Regions from separate parts of the Limnobaculum zhutongyuii genome, predicted to be linked through region 3. Evidence: predicted binding sites of a transcription regulator. Region 3 holds the regulator's gene; each other region holds the start of a gene.
What was found. Region 3 encodes LexA, which represses DNA repair genes until DNA is damaged. Its sites were predicted from a motif close to TNCTGTATGTACATACAGNA; they were not measured.

Region 1 (2,257 bases), 2.2 Mb from region 3:
ATTGGTTAGGGTGAGTATTTTGGTTGTTCAGTGAATCAAGACCGGTGTTTTTGTAGAAACCAGTGTCATGGTAAGAAGACCAGCCCACTTTAGCACCAGTGTACCAAGTGTTGTCTAATGGTGCGGCTTGCGCTGCAGTAGCGAAACCGGTCAGTGCCATTGCTAGTGCAATTGCTGTCTTTTTCATTTTGCGCCTCGTTATCATCTAAAATAGTAGTGATATAAGTTAATGCTATGTGGTTCTAGTTTTAAAGTTCGAAGTTAAAGTACCCTCATCAATCCATGACTGACATCGAGAATCTGGAACCATAAAGCAACCTAATCAAGGTAAAGTTTACAACGTGTAAGAAAAGTTACAAGTGTTGAGTACTAAAAGCAGATAAAAATATCCTGATTAGTTTAATTATTAACGCCTGTGTTACGTCAGTAACTCTTAATTAAAAGCTAACCTGAGTGGCATTATAATAATCAAGTTGAATAAATAATAGCGATAAATTAATGATTATGAGAGAAGAAAGGGAAGTGTTAAGCATTCTGTGCTATTAGTAGATTGTTATTATGTAACATAAAATTACATCACAGACGCTTTGTAATGTTATGTTAGCTTAAGTAAAGATGTTATGTGGGCTAATAATCCAATTGATTGATACAGAGGGAAGAGTTGTTTCTGATGGCGATAAAAAGTGCCTTTATCACAGGAAGTAATAACATTAAGCAATAATCATCAGCGGGAAAAATGCCAGTTAATACCCTCAAATTTAATATTTCATCTCTATTTTGGGTTTAATAATGCACCATATTTACAAACCGGGAACTGGGTAATTGGTAAATATAAATACTTACTTAAAATAAGCCTTAATATTTAAGCGCTATCTTATCTTTCGCAACGCATTGGGCTAAATTTTAACAATATAACCATTTCTATGTATCGCTGTGCGTCTGATAATCATATCTCTGTGTTGGATGATTATAATGGGAGCTATATCAGTTAGTGCCAATGAGATTTACTAAACATATCATTATGCAACAGGGCGCTTTGTAGCATTGGGAGAGATTGTAAGATAAACCCATAACAATCACCTTCTTTTGCCGCCTGGTTTAATCTTTCTTTAATTTCCGGACTAATTGCTGGTAGCCAGGCAATAACGGAGCTGAAATTACCACTACGTAATGCTTTTTCCATCATCTCAATAGTGCTTTCCGTTGAAACTGAATTTAAGCCAATGGTTTTATTTTCCGGTAATCCCAGACTATTAATCCAGTAACGATTTAAGCGACGTTCAGGCGACAGCCAAAGTTGCCAACGAGGCTGATGCCCCAATTGTTGAAGAAAAGGAAGCAGCAGGTGAAGTGTGAATGGATTTTGTGGATCGTAAATGATTTCACTCACTTGGCTGGAGGTATAAACATGCTTCTGAGTGTTGCCTATCGCATTCGTTAATGCATATGAAGCGTTGTGATGTGTTTGTTGTATTGAGCGCATAATTTAATCACCTATAACCATACTGTGTATTTGTACAGTACTCTAGGCGTTGGACGAAATCAAGTATTTTCATGATGCTTCGCAAATTTTGCATTATTACGGTATTAACTAACTATTACTTCTAGATATTTTTTGAAAATTGATTATGTTGAAAATAGTTTCGTTACGTTACTTTTCGTCGTTACGTATCAAACTACACCCAATTGATTTATCAAAAAACATTAGAGGTTATATGGACAGAGAAGATACTAAACAGTTAGTCAGGAACGTTATTGAACATTTTAGTGAATTGGGAGAACTCACATCTCGTTCAATGTTTGGGGGATACGGGATATGTAAAGGCAAGGTAATGTTTGGATTAGTATCTGAAGATAAGTTTTATTTAAGAGCAAATAACCAATTGGAATCGATTTTTGTTACTTATGGTATGAATCAGTTTGTTTATAGAAAAAGGGGAATTCCTGTGCTGCTGAAGTATTACCATGTGAATGAGTCTTTATGGCAGAACAAAGAGATTTTACGGCGACTTGCTACCTATGCGCTTTCTGCGGCTTCGTCTGAAATGCGAGAAAAAGATACTCAAGAGTACGTAAGAATAAAGGATTTACCTAACCTTAATCTGGTAATAGAAAGAATGTTAAGGCAAGCGGGAATTAAATCCTGTGAGGAGTTATTCAGCCTGGGTGCGTTTCAGTCTTTCATTAAGATTCGAGAAATGAAGAAGGGCATAAAATCTGATCTACTTTTTTCATTAGCCGGTGCAATAGAAGGGTG
Region 2 (2,257 bases), 2.1 Mb from region 3:
GCTAAGGTTCGCCCGGGCACCATAGACGGCTGCGGTATAACCTGCAGGACCAGAACCTAAAATAAGTAATTTACAATGTTTGGCCATGGCCATAATTCCTCTGTAGAAGTGAGGTCGGAAGATACATGCGATTGTAAGGAAAATAACGCATTAAAAAAAGTTATTAGCTACATTGTTACCAATCGCTGTGATAGCTTTTATCTATTAAAAATTGGTTTTTAGATTAAAAATGAAGCTGAAACGGATTTTTATAGAGAATTGTGCTTTTTTTTACTCATTTGCTTTGACAATAAGGTAGCTATTTGCGAAAACATTATTCTGTGATTACGCTGGTAATTATATTAATAAAGCAATGGTGCATAGATAAATTGGCAAGATGATAGATACATACTCTTTATTTATATAGATTGACCGCATAATACGATATGTTCAAATGCTAGTTTAGCGTAGAATTGTGGAACTTCGCGGATCACAATAGTGGTATGTTTTAGGTTGTTAGTTTTAGTTAATCCAGTTGATGTAATGCTTCGTTATTGTATGAAAAAGATAGCGAGAAACTGCCCGGTGGCAGATTTACCTGGTAACTACGAGATTGGCCTGAACGGAGGCGCCAGATATCTTTTGGATAGATAATGGTGTATCAGAAACAAGGAAGATATTGAGAGAAAAAAAATGGTAGACAATAAAAAACGCCCTAGCAAAGATCTTGATCGCATTGACCGTAACATTTTGAATGAATTACAACTGGATGGTCGCATTTCCAACGTTGAACTGTCAAAACGCGTTGGCTTATCTCCAACCCCATGTCTGGAGCGCGTACGTCGTCTGGAAAGACAAAAATTCATTCAAGGATATACGGCGTTATTAAATCCACATTATCTGGACGCATCGCTGTTGGTGTTTGTTGAAATTACCTTAAACCGTGGTGCGGCAGACGTGTTTGAACAGTTCAATACCGCTGTGCAAAAACTGGAAGAGATTCAGGAGTGTCATCTGGTATCCGGTGATTTTGACTACCTTCTGAAAACTCGCGTATCAGATATGTCTGCATACAGAAAGCTGTTAGGTGAGACGCTGTTGCGTTTACCGGGTGTAAACGATACGCGTACTTATGTGGTAATGGAAGAAGTCAAACAAAGCAACCACTTAGTTATCAAAACACGATAATTCATCGTTGCAGGTGCAAAATCTGCTAACTTCCGTTACACTCCTGTGTATTCATACAGTTTCAGCGCTGGGTACTCCTGGCGCTGCCGTTCTATTACTCGGTACTACGGTAACCTGGAGAGCCTTTCTTGAGCCAGGAATATATAGAAGATAAAGAGCCTAAGTTGAAGAAGTTAAGTAGCCGCCAGCGGCTTTTTGAAGCTGGTTTATTATTGGTGGTTATTTTTTCCATTTATCTTATGGTGGCGTTAATTAGTTTTAATCCTGCCGATCCTAGCTGGTCACAAACAGCCTGGCATGAACCTATTCATAATATAGGTGGTGAAACCGGAGCTTGGCTGGCAGATACCCTGTTATTTATTTTTGGGGTGCTGGCCTATGCCGTACCACCAATGATCGTTTTCCAATGCTGGATGCTGTATCGCCATGAGCGTGAGCAGAAAGCGGTTGATCTATTCTCTTTCTCACTACGCTTTATCGGGCTGTTAGCTCTGATTTTTTCATCATGTGGCCTGTCGGCTATCAGCATTGATGACTGGTACTATTTTGCCTCTGGCGGTGTGATTGGTAGTTTAATCAATAGTGCATTATTGCCCCATTTTAATAGCGTAGGTTCTACGCTGATTCTGTTAAGCGTATGGGCCGTAGGGCTAACGCTGTTTACCGGTTGGTCGTGGTTAACCATCGCAGAAAAGATTGGTGCCTTTGTTATGGGCATCCTGACCTTTGCCTCTAATAAAACGCGCAAAGAACGGGATGCTACCGATTATGACCGGGATGAGGTGAGTGACAGAGTTGTTGCTTCAACGAGAGGTACTGCTCCTTTTGCCACTGCAGCCACTGAGGATGTTCTGTTTACCGCACCAGGTGTCAGCGCCGATAATGAGTTAACGCCAGTTGATGATGAGGCAGAGATAAACGAACTACAGCAAGAGTTAATCTTTAGCCCGGCAATGGACGATCTGTCTGAGCCACAAGAATCCCCTGAGCCAGCACTATTTGGTTCAGCAGAAGACCTTGTGGCTGACAAGGAAGAGCACTGGAATAATCCAGCCGTTCCAAATGAACCTGAAATTACCGCTGAACCAAC
Region 3 (2,257 bases):
CTTCATGGCTGTCATGACCTTCGCGACCCGGAGAACGACCAAACATCACTGAGACTGGAACCATCTGGATATCCAGGTCGGGATGATTACGGTGCAGGTCCAGATAGTCGTGAAATAGCTTTATCGACTCTTCTTTAGGGGCGTAATAGCTGAATACTCGCGGTCCTTCATGAATAAAAACATAGCGGGGCAGTAGCTGACCATCAATCTCATAAGGTTCTAATGGATCGGGTAATTCCTGAGCCAGACACTGTGCACGTAGGGTTAACAGGTCTGCTTTTGAGTTATAGGGCAGGACATATAGTATTGGACGAGTGGTGTCCAATCCCAATTCAGCGATGGGGTCAGAAGGAATACACTTGCTACGAACCAGCATTTTTATTGGTATATTCAATAGCTTATAGTAAAGTTTACGCCAACCAGACATAAATGTTTCGAGCCTCATATAGATAACGAGTCGCCAGAATACCAGAACTCGGCGCGATCTGTGATGATGTGATGAATGATAATTGCTAAAATTGAGTAGAATTTTCTTGAGGAATTGTGAATGAACCAGGTGACAGGACTTACTCGTATCATTAAAGCTGCAGGGTATTCGTGGGGTGGTCTGCGGGCCACCTGGAAAAATGAAGCTGCTTTTCGTCAGGAAATTGTGCTGTTGGTGGTCGCTATCATTCTGGCCAGTTGGCTGGATGTTTCCATTATTGAACGAATCTTACTGATTGGTTCTGTGGTATTGATTGTGGCTTTTGAAATTATTAATAGCGCGATTGAAGCGGTGGTTGATCGTATCGGTACCGAACGCCATGAGTTGTCGGGTCGGGCGAAGGATATGGGATCCGCTGCCGTATTAATTATGATATTGCTGGCGCTGTTTGTCTGGGTTTCTGTGCTCTGGAGTCATTTTTCTCGATATATCTCGTAAATATGAAGTATGAAGGTTTTCATCTGGCGAATACCTGTATATACTCACAGCATAACTGTATAAAAAAACAGGGTAAGGGAATCGAGAAATGAAAGCACTAACCGCCAGACAGCAACAAATTTATGACCTGATTCGTGACCATATCAATCAGTCAGGGATGCCGCCGACTCGTGCAGAGATTGCCCAAACCTTAGGGTTTAAGTCACCCAATGCGGCTGAAGAACACTTAAAAGCTTTAGCCCGTAAAGGGGTAATTGAAATTATTAATGGGGCCTCCAGAGGGATTCGTCTGCTTCTGGAAACCGAAGATGCAGGTCTCCCGTTAATTGGTCGGGTCGCCGCAGGTGAACCTTTACTGGCTCAGGAACACGTGGAAAGCCACTATCAGATAGACCCGGCACTGTTTAAGCCACACGCTGACTTTTTACTGCGCGTCAGCGGTATGTCAATGAAAGACATTGGTATTATGGATGGCGATCTGCTTGCTGTTCATAAAACTCAGGATGTGCGTAACGGTCAGGTAGTGGTTGCGCGTATTGATGATGAAGTTACGGTTAAGCGTCTGAAAAAACAGGGTAACGTAGTTGAATTACTCCCTGAAAATGAAGAGTTTTCACCCATCGTGGTTGATCTGCGTGAGCAGAGTTTAACCATTGAAGGGCTTGCTGTCGGTGTTATTCGTAATGGCGACTGGATGTAATTAAATCTAAAAATCAGATATCAGCTGATGTGAGAACGGATAACTGATATTGCAGGAAACCAAAAAGCGCCTTAGGGCGCTTTTTTAATGGCGATTACTGAAGCATATCGATCGGAATGAGTCATCAGTTACGCACCGGATGGGGCACTTTTGGCTACTAAAATATTATTCATCAATTGGTGCCGGTGCTGCTGGAGCTTATTAATGCTGGAATGGCTGGTGAGCAAAATAGTATAAATTTTGTTCTGATAGTTCATAAACACAAAGATACCGGCGACGTCTTGTTCTCCATCTTTGGTGCTGACTTCTAATTGCTCAGTATCAATATCGCCATAGGTTTCTGTACGGCGGGTAATATCAACCGACTGAAATTTAAAGCTATCAGCGATGGAATCCACTTCATCTTTGAGTTGAATGCCTTCATCAAGGGTTTGTGTTGAAATGCGCCCCAGCAAATTTGGGTCATCCAAATTTTTTAGCAGCCAGATAGAGGATAAATCGGTTTCAATAAACTGCCAGCGCTCAGGTAATTGGCCAGGAAGTCCGGTGACTTCACGCCAGTTTTGAGCTTCAATTTGCTGTTCACCGTCAGTTGTCAATGTTATGGGCGTCATCGTTTCTCTGGCTGAAGC

Region 1: a site for LexA is predicted at 1,504-1,523, ahead of sulA (SOS-induced cell division inhibitor SulA). Genes of this name have one in related genera too.
Region 2: a site for LexA is predicted at 1,209-1,228, ahead of EKN56_RS05145 (DNA translocase FtsK 4TM domain-containing protein). Genes of this name have one in related genera too.

What each region holds. Positions count from the first base shown of each region.
Region 1 is NZ_CP034752.1:1,537,926-1,540,182, forward strand. Features, by position in the region: gene ompA (porin OmpA) at 1-187, opposite strand, end outside; gene sulA (SOS-induced cell division inhibitor SulA) at 989-1,483, opposite strand; gene EKN56_RS06640 (TfoX/Sxy family DNA transformation protein) at 1,716-2,257, shown strand, end outside.
Region 2 is NZ_CP034752.1:1,224,219-1,226,475, reverse strand. Features, by position in the region: gene trxB (thioredoxin-disulfide reductase) at 1-93, opposite strand, end outside; gene lrp (leucine-responsive transcriptional regulator Lrp) at 673-1,167, shown strand; gene EKN56_RS05145 (DNA translocase FtsK 4TM domain-containing protein) at 1,296-2,257, shown strand, end outside.
Region 3 is NZ_CP034752.1:3,723,654-3,725,910, reverse strand. Features, by position in the region: gene plsB (glycerol-3-phosphate 1-O-acyltransferase PlsB) at 1-427, opposite strand, end outside; gene EKN56_RS16615 (diacylglycerol kinase) at 548-925, shown strand; gene lexA (transcriptional repressor LexA) at 1,014-1,625, shown strand; gene EKN56_RS16605 (hypothetical protein) at 1,754-2,257, opposite strand, start outside.